3 regions of the Photorhabdus stackebrandtii genome follow, and region 2 is predicted to be linked to each of the others. Evidence: predicted binding sites of a transcription regulator. Region 2 holds the regulator's gene; each other region holds the start of a gene.

Region 1 (4,509 bases), on a different contig from region 2:
GATACCGAAACCCCAGTGCCAGCCATAGTCACGAACCAGCAAGCCAGTAGTCAGAGGAGCAATAAAGGAACCGATGTTAATCCCCATATAAAATAGGGAAAAACCACCATCACGACGTGGATCATCTTTTTTATACAGCGTTCCGACCATGACAGTGACACAGGTTTTAAACAGTCCTGTACCTAAGTTTTCCTATAATTCTGCACTCCAGGAGTGTCGTGTGTGCAACAAATTAAGCTTTTAAAAAGCTCTTTCAGCTTTGGTTTAGAGTAAACCGAAAAGCCACGTTTTTTTATTAAATGACGTCCTGTCTTATTAATATATTTCTAACATATTTTTCGGATAATTTTATTAATAAACCGAGTATCTCCTACTTTAATATTCCATTTTTCATAGCAAAGTTCGACAGAAATCCCATTTCTTATCACTGGTTGATTGAAGTGATGATGAGGACTATTGACTTATTTATGTTTTTCATGTTGTTGTAAATAAAAAGATTTCAGAGTAATAAATTAATTAATGGCTATGATATATAAATAATCTTTTCAGAGACCAGATATTGAGAGTGATAATGAAAGGTAAAAAAGTACAGTCGTTTGATTGTCAGCTTCGTGTTTATTTAGCTACTTTTGTTTCTATCTTTTATATAAAAGTCGGCAATAAATCAGATTAAAAGGTATAATGTTAATATTGGAATGAAATAATGGATTATTAGGCTATATGTGAAAGTCATTATGGCTGTTTCTTAGATGAAGAAACAGCCGTTAATGATATTTAATGGACTTTTCCAGCTTGCACGTACAGAGAAGGCTGACCATCAGGCCGGGTTTTAAAACGACGATGTAGCCACATATATTGATCAGGAGCCTGTAAGATCTCCTGCTCTACCACTTTGTTCATAAAGGCAGCTGCTTTCACTTCATCGTCTTTAGGGAATCCATCTACCGCGGGTTGAATAATTAATTCATAACCTTTTCCGTCAGGCAGGCGGAGGGGGGTAAATGGGATCATTGCCGGATCAGAAAGACGTACAAGTATAGAGGTGCCTGTGGTTGTTGCGGCATGTTCTACAGCAAATAATGGCGCGAATACGCTGTTTCGTGGGCCATAATCATGATCGGGTGCGTACCAGACGATTTCGCCATTTTTCAGACAGCGGATCATGCCTTTAACATCTTTCCTATCCAGCATATATTTGTTGGATCGCAGTCGTCCCCATGTTTGTAACCAATCCATAACCGGATTATCATTTGGGCGGTAAACACCAATCCCCGGATTAAGTAAACCGAGAATTCGGGCACCCAGTTCCAGCGTCAGGAAATGAATACCGATAACGATAATTCCTTGTTTGCGAGCCTGAATTTTCTGGATATTTTCTCGCCCGGTAACTTTAAACCAGCGTTCTACTCGCCAATCGGGCCAAAACCAGGCCATACCCGTTTCAAATACCCCCATTCCGACAGATTCGAAGTTTTTTATTAGCAGCTCACTGCGTTTCTCTTGGGGCATATCAGGAAAACATAGCTCAAGATTTCTTTCGGCAATTCTGGCGCGTTTTTTCAGAAAGCGCATGGAGAATCTGCCCAAGCGGGTACCTATCCAATAAATAATGGGGTAGGGGAGCAGAACCAGCAAGTAAAGCAGGCTGATGCCAAACCACGTAAGCCAATAACGGGGATGAAGCAATGAGCGTTGAAAAGAAGGTGCTTGTATCATGGATTCTCAGGTTATTTATAGTGCCAAATAAGATGGACAAAACAATTCGCCTATTGTGACACTTTTTGACGGGATATCGAAGTTTTCAGACATGAAATGTTTAGGATATCGATTGTGAGTTACATTTTGGTTGGTTCTACTGAACTGACTGCTGCTTTCTTTCGTCAGTATGTGGTGTCTTCGTCTGTCATCCAGTTTGGCTGTCCGTAAAGAATGATTACCAGTAAGTTACTGATAAATAACTATTAAAATAGTTTTTTAGAAGCTATTTACAATGCATGTGAATAATATTACTGTTTGTATAAACAGTAATGTTTGTAGAGGGAAAAACGATGCATGTAGAAGTAACTATCGATAAATCTAAGAAGCTGCCAAAAGGTGCTGTCCCTGCTCTTGCTGTCGAACTGGATAACCGCCTTAAACGCCGTTGGCCTGATATTAAAACCAATGTGAAGTTAGCAGGTAATGATGGGCTATCCGTCCGTGGTGGTACTCCCGATGACAGGAAAGTCGTTGAGGAAATTCTGCAAGAGACATGGGAAAGTGCTGATGATTGGTTCCAGCCTTAAATGAGGGGTAAGATAAACGACAGCCAATTAAACCTGCTGGTTGCTGGCAATCTGAGGTGTTTATCCTATAGTCTGTGATGTGAAGGGTTCCATAATCAATTGATGGGAGGGGAAGCCCTCCCATTTTATTATTATTGATTTCCTATTGCCGAGTGACAAATAACTACTCGTTGAAAATCATTTTCGTTATCATACCCGCTTGATGGCGGAGGCCATCATTTATACACCTAATCTTATGACTTGAAATTCAGGAAAGTACACCATGCCAGTGTTACATAACCGCATTTCTAATAAAGAGTTGAAAACACGTATGTTGGCGGAGAACCAGCCCCGTACTACCATCTCTTTTTATAAATATTTTAATATCTTGGATCTTCAGGCTTTCCGTGACAGCTTGTATCAACAATTTACTGAGTTTTCAGTATTTGGCCGGGTTTATATTGCCAAAGAAGGGATCAATGCACAGATAAGTGTACCAACTCATCATCTGGAAGCATTCAAAGCTTTATTATATGGCGTTGATCCTGCGTTGGATAATCTGAGGTTGAATATTGCACTTGATGATGATGGAAAATCTTTCTGGGTTTTGCGTATGAAGGTGCGTGATCGCGTAGTAGCTGACGGTATTGAAGATGAAACTTTTGATTCATCAAAAACCGGTGAATATCTTAAAGCAGAGCAGGTCAACCAGATGTTGGATGATCCTGAAACGTTATTTGTCGATATGCGTAATCACTATGAATATGAAGTCGGGCATTTTGAAAATGCAATTGAAATTCCTTCTGATACCTTCCGCGAACAATTGCCAATGGCAGTGGAAATGTTGCAGGATAATAAAGATAAAAACATTGTGATGTATTGCACTGGTGGTATTCGTTGTGAAAAGGCCAGTGCTTATATGTTGCATAATGGTTTTAAAAATGTATATCACGTAGAAGGCGGTGTTATCGAATATGCCCGTAAAGCCAGGGAGCAGGGATTACCAGTGCGTTTTATGGGTAAAAACTTTGTATTTGATGAGCGGATGGGAGAACGTATTTCAGATGATGTCATTGCTCATTGCCATCAATGTGGCGCGTCTTGTGATAGCCATACTAATTGTAAGAATGATGGTTGCCACCTGTTGTTTATTCAGTGCCCAGAATGTACCGCCAAATTTGAAGGTTGTTGCAGTGAAGCATGTAGGGAAGAAGTCAGGCTACCAGAAGCAGAACAACGTGTTCGTCGGGCTGGTCGAGAGAATGGCACAAAAATATTTAATAAATCCCGATATCGCCTACAGGATGGATTGAATATTACCTCATTACAGTTGAATAAATAGTATTATTAATAGCTGGCACAGAGATTATTGTGCCAGTTTCATTTGTTTCAAGATAATAGCTTTTTTAGTAGAGATATTTAAATACATTGTAAATAAAACAGAGTTCGATTCTATTGTTCACTTTTATTTTTTCAGTAATATGCCTTTTATGAGAATATACTGTGCTATTACTGATGTTTAGTTTTTGAGATATCCGATAATTCGGGATCTCTTTCATCCAGTAATCGATGACTTTATGCTCTTGTGGACTAAAAATAGAACAATGCTCATCAGTTGTCACCCGATATTTCTGAATTTCTTGTGATGTTATTTTACTCAATTTATTAAGCAAATAGGGAAGGCTTTTCTTTGCTAAAATAAAAGTATTGTTTTTCAGTACAATATAATTTTTACAGTAAGGGTAGACACTATTAAGGTATATATAGATACGGGTGTTATCTATAAGAGTAATAAATTTCTGTAAATTAGAGCAATAACTGGAATGGTGACAATAATGAGTCAAATTAGCTAAAACAATATCAGGAGAAAAATGAGTTACAATATCTATGGCTTCGTTAATTGAAGATGAGTCAACAATTTCAATATCTTCAACATTGTCATTTTTCTTTAAAAATTCATTGATACCTGAACGGGTGTAATAGCACTCTTCAACGACTAGGATTTTCATTATTGTACGTCCCTGTTCTTGTTTGGCCGAACTCACAATAAACGCCTTATCTATTGATAGTCAACTCGGCAATTGCGATAGTTAAGCCAGCTTAATCCGAAATTATTATCTAATGATATGGTTTTACAGACAAAATAGTTGGAGTGAATCAATGTACCTCCAGGCCGGACACCCAGTTATGTGGGTGTCCGGGCTTTGAGATTATTAATGTTTAGTATGGTTCAGCTCGCTGTATT
Region 2 (4,509 bases):
GCTCTTTACTCTTGTCAAAATCATTACTCCAGTAGGCATTACCCAACCGTAAGTTTGTATGAAATTCGTCAAAGCTGCCAAAGATTTCATAAATATAATCAGCGGTTTTCAGCATATTTTTCCATGCCACTTCTTCACTGATATAACCAGCACAAAAACAATTACGGCTTAAAACAATTGCAAGCCACAAATCAAATCCCCACACCAATGCAGGTGGGTGCCTATTAACAGTTTGAGAACATTTACGAATAGAGTCAGGTGTTACTTCAACTAATTTGGCAAGAACTTTAAACATTTTGCCATCACTAAGCGCAGCATCAACAGCAAAATGTTTTGAATGTACCCCACCCCACAAATCAGTTAGCATTTTCATATAACCTTCTTCATCAATAATTCCCCAGTCACTGTATAGTTGGGATTGATGTTCCTGAATAGAGGATAATGGGAGCAGGCAGTAACGATAGTTATCATGAACAACCCGTGACTGTAAAGGATAATGCTCCAGAGTTTCACTCCAAAAGCCCAGCCAATAGTCACTAACAATGTTTAACCGCAATGCCTGGCGCTTTTCTTCCGGTAAAAAAGATAAACCAGCCTGTTGATAATAGCGCCGTTGTTCCCATTCAGGGCGTTTAACAATACGATAAATAATAACTGAAAGTGACATTACTGAAAATAATGCTACACCGACTACTTGTGCCAAAAGTAAATAGTCTGTAGCAGGGACGGATACATTATCTATTATAAATAATACAATTGCCACAGATAATATAATCCCCATACAGACTGCAATTAAAAATAAAATATTAATCAATGCGTATAATGAACTCAGAAAAGGTAACTTTCTTTTTTCACAGATAATATTCTTTATTACCTGATAGCCTTTCGCAGGAAACTGCCTATAATGAGGCTGATTTTGTAAAAGTTCTTTCATCATAAATGATTCCTTTCCGAAAATTATCTACCATATATGATAATTCTTATCTGTATTATCACAAACCTCAAGAAAACATTATTTTTGCTGCTAAGTATCAATTTAACCAAATTAACTCTATCAGGGGACAAACACAATGAACTTTTCTGGAGAATATTTTCTATCGCAGAAACATGATAACATCCTAATATTGTTATCATGCTGGCTGTAAGGGGCGCAATGAAACTGATTAACCAAAAAAAGTTACTGGAACAAGCCGAAGCTATTTGCCTGGCACGGGGAGTTCGCTTTACTCCGCAGCGGTTTGAAGTTTTGCGTCTGATATCAGAGCAACCCGGCGCAATCAGTGCTTATGATTTACTGGATTTATTGCGAGAAGCAGAACCACAAGCTAAACCACCAACAATATATCGGGCACTGGAATTTCTGCTGGAACAGGGATTTATTCATAAAATAGAATCCACCAACAGTTATGTGCTGTGCCACCATATCGAACAACCAAGCCACACCTCAGCAATGTTTATCTGCGACCGTTGCGGTTCTGTCACAGAACGGGATGGTGGAGCCGTTGAATCCGCTATTCAACAGTTAGCAAAAACCGCCGGATTCAGTTTACGCCATACAGTCATTGAAGCACATGGTTTATGTTCCTCTTGTGCAGAAATTGAATCCTGTACTGAGCGGGATGAATGCCAGCACGACCACAGTATTGAGATAAAAAAGAAATAGAGAACCTGTAAATAGCAACAGGAAACAGCAGAATCACGTTCAAGATAATCATATTGATAAACCAATAACATGATTCTGCCGGAATATTTTAACTCTTTGATAAAAAACAAAAAATAACGATTCGATATTTTACTATCAAAATCCATCACTATTACGAATCACCCCAACGGCTAATCCTTCAATTGTCAGGCTCCGTTCACGCAGATCCACCACGATTGGCTTAAACTCAGGGTTTTCTGCCAACAATTCAACTTTATTTCCAGTCTGTTTAAAACGTTTTACAGTCACTTCATCTTCAATACGGGCAACAATAACCTGCCCATTACGAACATCCTGTGTTTTATGCACCGCCAACAGATCACCATCCATAATCCCAATATCTTTCATGGACATACCACTGACTCTCAACAGGAAATCCGCACTTGGCTTAAACAGTGCGGGATCAATCCGATAACGACTTTCAATGTGCTCCTGCGCCAACAGTGGTTCACCTGCGGCTACACGACCAATCAACGGTAAACCAGATTCTTCTAGCAGTAAACGGATACCCCTGGATGCCCCGGCAACAATCTCTATCACCCCTTTACGAGCTAATGCTTTTAAATGCTCTTCAGCCGCATTAGGTGAACGAAAACCAAGACGTGATGCAATTTCAGCACGTGTTGGTGGCATACCCGTTTGCGAAATGTGATCACGCACCAAGTCATAAACCTGCTGCTGCCTTACGGTAAGTGCTTTCATTTCACCTCCTGTGTGTTTATACAGTTAAACTGTGAGTATATACAGGTAAATAGCGATTGGGAACCTGCCAGGGCAGAAAATCAGCCCATTATAGTATAATGACTCATTATTTAACTAAATCAGGTCACAAAATAGCGCCAGAGAATGGTACTCCAGACAATTAACGACAGCATCATTGTCAGAAAGACCGCCGCCGATCCCATATCTTTCGCCCGACCGGATAGTTCATGGAATTCACTGCCAATACGATCAACAACAGCTTCAATAGCACTGTTCAGGATCTCCACAATCACCACCAGCATCACTGAACCAATCAGCAAAATGCGTTCAATTGCACTGATATCCAGATAAAATGCAACAATCACCGCCAATATCGCCGCAATTATTTCCTGCCGGAAAGCCGCTTCATTTTGCCACGCAGCCCTGAGACCTTTCATCGAATATACAGTTGCTTTGATGATACGGGTCAGTCCCTTGGATTGATTTGCCATAAGTTATTCACACCAAATGTGAGGTTATTTGCCACTTTTAACTTTTATTATCGTCTTAACATAACAGATCTCAACACTTGTTTCTGATATGCTTGCGACGTGTTGCTAACAAGAGGCTTCAAGTTATTTATGTCAGGTTGGCGTAAAATATATTATAAATTATTGAATTTACCACTGAAAATACTGGTAAAGAGCAAACTTATTCCTACAGATCCCATTACCGAATTACGGCTCGATACGACACGCCCTATTCTGTACGTCTTGCCGTATCACTCCAAAGCAGACTTACTGACATTACGTCAGCAATGTCTTGAGCAGGATCTGCCGGACCCTTTAAACTCACTGGAGATAGGTGATACTGAGCTTCCGGGCTATGTATTTATCGATAATGGCCCACGCGTATTCCGCTATTGCGCGCCAAAGCAGGAATCCGTAAAAATTTTCCATGCTTATCTGGATCTGCATCGTAATAATCCAAACCTGGATATTCAAATGCTGCCAGTTTCTGTCATGTTTGGTCGTTCACCCGGACGTGAAGGACACAACACCCCACATTTGCGGCTGCTTAATGGTATCCAAAAATTCTTCGCCATTCTCTGGCTGGGCCGGGACAGTTTTGTGCGTTTTTCAAACACAGTATCTCTGCGTTATATGGCAACTGAGCATGGCACAGACAAGACTATTGCTCATAAGTTAGCTCGCGTGGCACGAATGCACTATTCACGCCAACGCCTGGCGGCGGTGGGTCCGCGTCTGCCTGTTCGTCAGGAGCTGTTTAATAAGCTGCTGGCTTCAAAAGCAATAGAAAAAGCCGTTATTGATGAGGCCCGCAACAAGAAAATCTCCCATGAGAAAGCGCAACAGAATGCCGTTAACATGATGGAAGAGATTGCCGCGAATTTCTCTTATGAAACAGTACGGCTGTCAGATCGTGTACTTGGTTGGACATGGAACCGTCTGTATCAGGGGATCAATGTTCACAATGCTGAACGCATTCGTCGTCTGGCACAGGATGGTCACGAACTGGTTTATGCACCCTGCCACCGTAGTCATATGGATTATCTGCTGCTCTCCTATGTGCTTTATCATCAGGGTTTGGTACCGCCCCATATCGCCGCGGGCATCAACCTGAATTTCTGGCCGGCAGGGCCGATATTCCGCCGCCTTGGTGCATTTTTCATCCGCCGCACTTTTAAAGGCAATAAACTCTATGCCACGATATTCCGTGAATATCTGGGTGAATTATTTGCACGCGGCTATTCTGTTGAATACTTTATGGAAGGTGGTCGTTCCCGGACAGGTCGTTTGCTTGATCCCAAAACGGGCACCCTGACCATGACGTTACAAGCAATGTTGAGAGGTGAATCACGCCCAATCACTATCGTGCCAATTTATATCGGTTACGAACATGTGATGGAAGTTGCCACCTATGCCAAAGAGCTGCGGGGAGCAACCAAAGAGAAAGAGAGCTTTTTCCAGATGATACGCGGTTTGCGTAAACTTCGTAATTTGGGGCAAGGCTATGTAAACTTTGGTGAACCTATCCCGTTGATCCAATATCTTAATCACCATGTTCCTGACTGGCGTGATTCTATTGACCCAATAGAGTTTCAC
Region 3 (4,509 bases), on a different contig from region 2:
GCATACCCGCAAGAAATCTATCGATTTAGATTTTCTTGTATGGCATCGTTTATCTGTACTTTCTCAGAGACGGGGTAATACGCTGTCCGAAACTATCATACAATTAATTGAAGATGCTGAACGTAAAGAAAAATACGCCACCCAAATGTCCAGTTTGAAGCATGACTTGGAAGCTATTCTGGGTAAGAACGAGTAGCCTCAGTTGTTGTGGGTTGGTATTGCAACGAGATTCTTAATAAAACTGTGGAATTTTCCCGCCTAAATTCTCATGGAGAGCGAAACGAACTTTTAGGATTAGGGGGAGACAGCTAAAAGAAAACCCCATCTGAAAATGGGGCTTTCTGCGCTTTTAATGACTAATGTAATCAATAAAGGCGATTAATGAGCAGCTTTTTGCGCTTGAGTAACAACTTCTTTAATCCCCTGGATTTCGATCTCTACACGACGATCTGGAGCCAGACAGTTGATTAAATTCGGTTTTTTGATTTTGTCGCAAGTAGAACCGGTTACTGGATTTGCTTTACCACGGCCTTCTGCGCTGATGCTACCGGTAGGAACGCCTTTAGCTACCAGATAGTCAACTACGCTTTGAGCGCGTTTTTGAGACAATGGCTGGTTGTGTTCGTTTTTACCGATACGGTCAGTGTAACCCAGAACCAGCACTTTACCCTGAGTTGGGTCAATGTTTGCCAATTCAGTATACAGTTTATCCAGAGTATGCTTGCCTTCTGCTTTCAGCTCAGCGCTGGCGAATGCGAACAGAACATCAGAACGCAGAGTAAAACGTTTGTTCTCAACAACTGGCGCTGGCGTTGGAGCGATAACTGGAGCTGGAGCAACAACTGGAGCGGCTGCTTCATCTTGGCCGAAGCGATAAGAAACACCTACGCTCAGCAAGCCGTTATCAGGACGCGCACCGACTGAACCTGCATCACCGATATTGTTAACCCATTGGTAGTCCAGACGAGTCGCCCAGTCTTTGGTCACCGCATACTCGACACCAATAGCTGCCAGTGGCGAAACGCCTGTATCATGATTTCTCAGATGAGTATTGGTGGCACCGTAATTCGCTTTGGAATCTGCACGCCAAACCATACCACCCAGACGAGTATAGACGTCCAGATCATCCATAATTGGATAACTCAATTTAGTCGCCAGTTGGAAACCATGAGCTTTGAAGGCGCCATTGTTTACGTTACCTTTGTAAGGCATACGGCCTAACCAGTCATAACCTATTTCAAAACCAAGATATGGGTTAGCTTGGTAGCCTAAGAAAGCACCAGCACCCAGTTGGCTTTTGTGAGTAGGGCCATTACCGATTTCATTGGTATAACCGTTACCGTAGAAGTTTACGTCATGGTATTGGGACCAACCCAATTTACCACCGGTATACCACGTGTTGTCTTTTGGAGCTGCTTGCGTTGCAGTTGTGAAAGCGGCCACTGCCACTGCTACCGCGATAGCTGTCTTTTTCATTTTAACGCCTCGTTATTATCATCACCCAATAGGCAATTGGCTTCGGGAGCCTTTTTACTTACTGCCTATCCCATTAGGTTATTTCCTTTGCCATTCTTTAGTAATAACAGTGAACACTGAGCAGGGCTCAAATTCTTCATGTACCGTTACTGCATGTACGTTTTAAATTTTGTACGCTATCGGTGTTCACTATTTGTCCATAAGAATAGCCTGCACTAAATTATATCTACTGAGATAGGCTATTAGCCATATTGATTAAAAAACTCAGTTAGGAATACTGCACTTCTATCAAATCAATGGACCAAACAGTACATAAGGAACCAAGGGCAGTAACCTTTAATGGTGTAAAGTCTACAACGAAGTTAAAAAGTTACAAGTGGCCCTTGATTAATAGAGCAAAAAATTTAAAAGAGAATGTATGATTTTAAAAAAAACTTTACTATTCTTTACAACTAATCCTATCTTAATTAATTGATTTTAGTTGTGATTAGTGATTCTAAGCCTGAATTGGCTATTTTGTGTCATGAATATTGAAATAATTCCTAATTTTGGTCAATGATAGTAAATAGAATGAATTTTTAGTAAATTTGATTGCGATTCGGTGCCATTGGCTCCTTTATTTACATCTTGTGGGCGCATAATAAAGGCCAATGCATTACCTTTTTGTGCCGCAGACTGTAATCTTACTGTATCTCTTGCTAATAACGTTGGCAACCAGCCAAGCACCACGCTGTAATTACCACTTGCTAACGCTCTTTCCATTGCGTCTACTGTTGTAATGGAGTTGATGCGATTTAATTGCACAATTTTATCTAAGGGTAATCCAGAGCGAATTAGCCATTGGCGGCTCAGTTTTTGATGTGGACTAACCCATAGCAACCAGCGGGCTTCATTTCCTGACTGGCGTAACAAAGGTAGCAATATATGATTAATGACAGCTTGGTTATCACTATAAATCAATTCACTCACGATACCACCACGTCCGGCTGAATTATCTTGCGCAGGTGAAGAGAGTGATAGTCGCTTTTCTGTTAGCTGATGTTTAGGAAGGTAAACCCAGGATGATTGAATGCCCATAATGAACCCCGCCACAAGTAACTGTATTAATATACAGTATCTTCATGTCAGGCTAAGATCAAGTCTATTTTTTCAAAGAGCTTCGCAAATATTTACGATAAATGGCTTGAAACTCATTTAACCATTGGCAGGGAAAATTGAATTGCGTATGTTTTCAATTGCTTGTTCCTGTTATTTATTTCTCTAATAGTTGGGACAAATCTATGGATAAAAGATTTATTTGCACAAAACTCATGGAGTGATCAGTATGTTGTTGTCTGAGGTGCGTTTTACTCAACTCAAAAATGGTTTTTCTTCATTTGGAAGATTGACAAGGAAGCCACAGTTCGGCGGTTACAGCCTGCTGGCTGACGGGATTATGTTTGCTATTATTGCTGATGGAGAATTATATTTACGGGGAAATGGCCATGCTGAAGTGTTATTTAAAGCCAGAGGGATGAAAAACTATATTTACTCGAAAAAGGGAGTGCCGGTAACTTTGCGTTATTACCAGGTTGTTGAATCACTTTGGCAAGATCAAGAATTATTATCTCAATATGCGTATTTGGCTTATCACTACTCGTTAATTGAAATGACGGGTAAAAAGAAGATGCCAACACGCTTGAAAGATTTGCCTAATCTTGGAATGTCTCTTGAGCGTCAGTTATGGAAGGTAGGAATATGTAAAGTTGAAGATTTACGGCTGTTAGGTGCGAAAGCCAGTTATTTAAAACTGCATCAATATAAAAGAAAATCTAATGTTAGTTTATTACTTGCTTTGGCTGGTGCAATTGAAGGATGCCATTCAGCCGTTTTACCGGTACAGATTCGTAATGACTTATTACGCTGGCATAAGGAACTGGCCTGTTAGATCTTTATCGTGAATAACTAAATAAAAGGGGCAGTCAACTGCCCCAGTATATCAATCTGGCTATAATTGATTAATTTGCTTAATAAGAATGACAATTTCAGGCAACAATCCTATTAATAAGCCTGTTTGTTGCAATACCAATTGTTCTTTACTGTCTCTTTCTGCTGGGGTTTGCTCAATTCTTTTCGCTATGTTAACAAATATTTGCTCAATTCTATCATCATCTATTAATGCTGGTTTTAATGCTGTATCGACATAACAAATAGCATCGTGAAGAATATCCAGAATAACGTTGTTATCCAATTTATCACGGTGTGCTCCCAACGCAGAGATATAACTCAGCATAGTGTGATTCAGGCACAGTAGCCGGAAGGCTTCTTCTTGGGAAGTCTGGTAACTTTTCGGTTCGGCAGACATGTTTGAAATAACTGATGCCAGTTCCGCGTCACTATTGTGAGCATCACGGCGGGCAATTCGGTAGTTCAAGCCATTGTCTTTTCCCTGACGATATTGAACCAAAATGGCATCAAGGTAGCGGCAATTGGTGTCCATCGTCCGGCTTATCACTTGTGGCAGTTGGTGAAATTTCCAGTCTGGCCAAATGAAATTTACGGCTAACCAGGCGATCCCACAGCCAATTAATGTGTCAACAATCCTTGGTAATGCAACTTCAAAGCCTTCGCCCAGCAAATTGAAGCATAGTAATACCAGTAGTGTGATAAACAGGGTTGCGTGTGCATACTGAATATTACGGAAAGCGAAGAACAGTACACCAGAGATAACAATCAGTACCAATTGCCCTTCAATAGATGGCACAAAATAGAGGATTGGCAAGCCGATAAATATTCCGGCAATAGTGCCTATTATTCTCAGTGTTAAACGGCGGCGGGTAGCACTGTAGTTGGGTTGGCAAACGAACAGGCTGGTGAGTAAAATCCAGTACCCGCGTTGTAGATCCAACAATTGGATCATGGCGTAGCCACTGCATAGCAGAACAGACATACGGATCGCATGGCGGAATAAAGCTGATTGTGGCGTCAGATGACGGCTGATCCTTAGACGGATATCGCGCCAGCCAGTTAAACGTTCATCAGATAGTTGGGTCT

The links. The regulator LexA, encoded in region 2, represses DNA repair genes until DNA is damaged. The targets are predictions, from matches to a motif close to TNCTGTATGTACATACAGNA.
Region 1: C5470_RS11565 (DinI-like family protein) is a predicted target of LexA. The motif match lies at 2,008-2,027, and genes of this name have one in related genera.
Region 3: sulA (SOS-induced cell division inhibitor SulA) is a predicted target of LexA. The motif match lies at 2,573-2,592, and genes of this name have one in related genera.

The regions. Positions count from the first base shown of each region.
Region 1 covers NZ_PUJV01000011.1:85,509-90,017, forward strand. The annotation lists partial or broken gene C5470_RS11555 (peptide MFS transporter) at 1-186, opposite strand, end outside; gene C5470_RS11560 (Kdo(2)-lipid IV(A) acyltransferase) at 775-1,716, opposite strand; gene C5470_RS11565 (DinI-like family protein) at 2,049-2,285, shown strand; gene trhO (oxygen-dependent tRNA uridine(34) hydroxylase TrhO) at 2,548-3,606, shown strand; gene C5470_RS11575 (response regulator transcription factor) at 3,671-4,273, opposite strand; gene bssS (biofilm formation regulator BssS) at 4,478-4,509, opposite strand, start outside.
Region 2 covers NZ_PUJV01000015.1:73,432-77,940, forward strand. The annotation lists gene C5470_RS13775 (DUF1266 domain-containing protein) at 1-937, opposite strand, end outside; gene zur (zinc uptake transcriptional repressor Zur) at 1,154-1,663, shown strand; gene lexA (transcriptional repressor LexA) at 1,799-2,404, opposite strand; gene C5470_RS13790 (diacylglycerol kinase) at 2,524-2,895, opposite strand; gene plsB (glycerol-3-phosphate 1-O-acyltransferase PlsB) at 3,025-4,509, shown strand, end outside.
Region 3 covers NZ_PUJV01000011.1:36,564-41,072, forward strand. The annotation lists gene matP (macrodomain Ter protein MatP) at 1-196, shown strand, start outside; gene ompA (porin OmpA) at 379-1,476, opposite strand; gene sulA (SOS-induced cell division inhibitor SulA) at 2,029-2,553, opposite strand; gene C5470_RS11345 (TfoX/Sxy family DNA transformation protein) at 2,801-3,403, shown strand; gene yccS (YccS family putative transporter) at 3,464-4,509, opposite strand, start outside.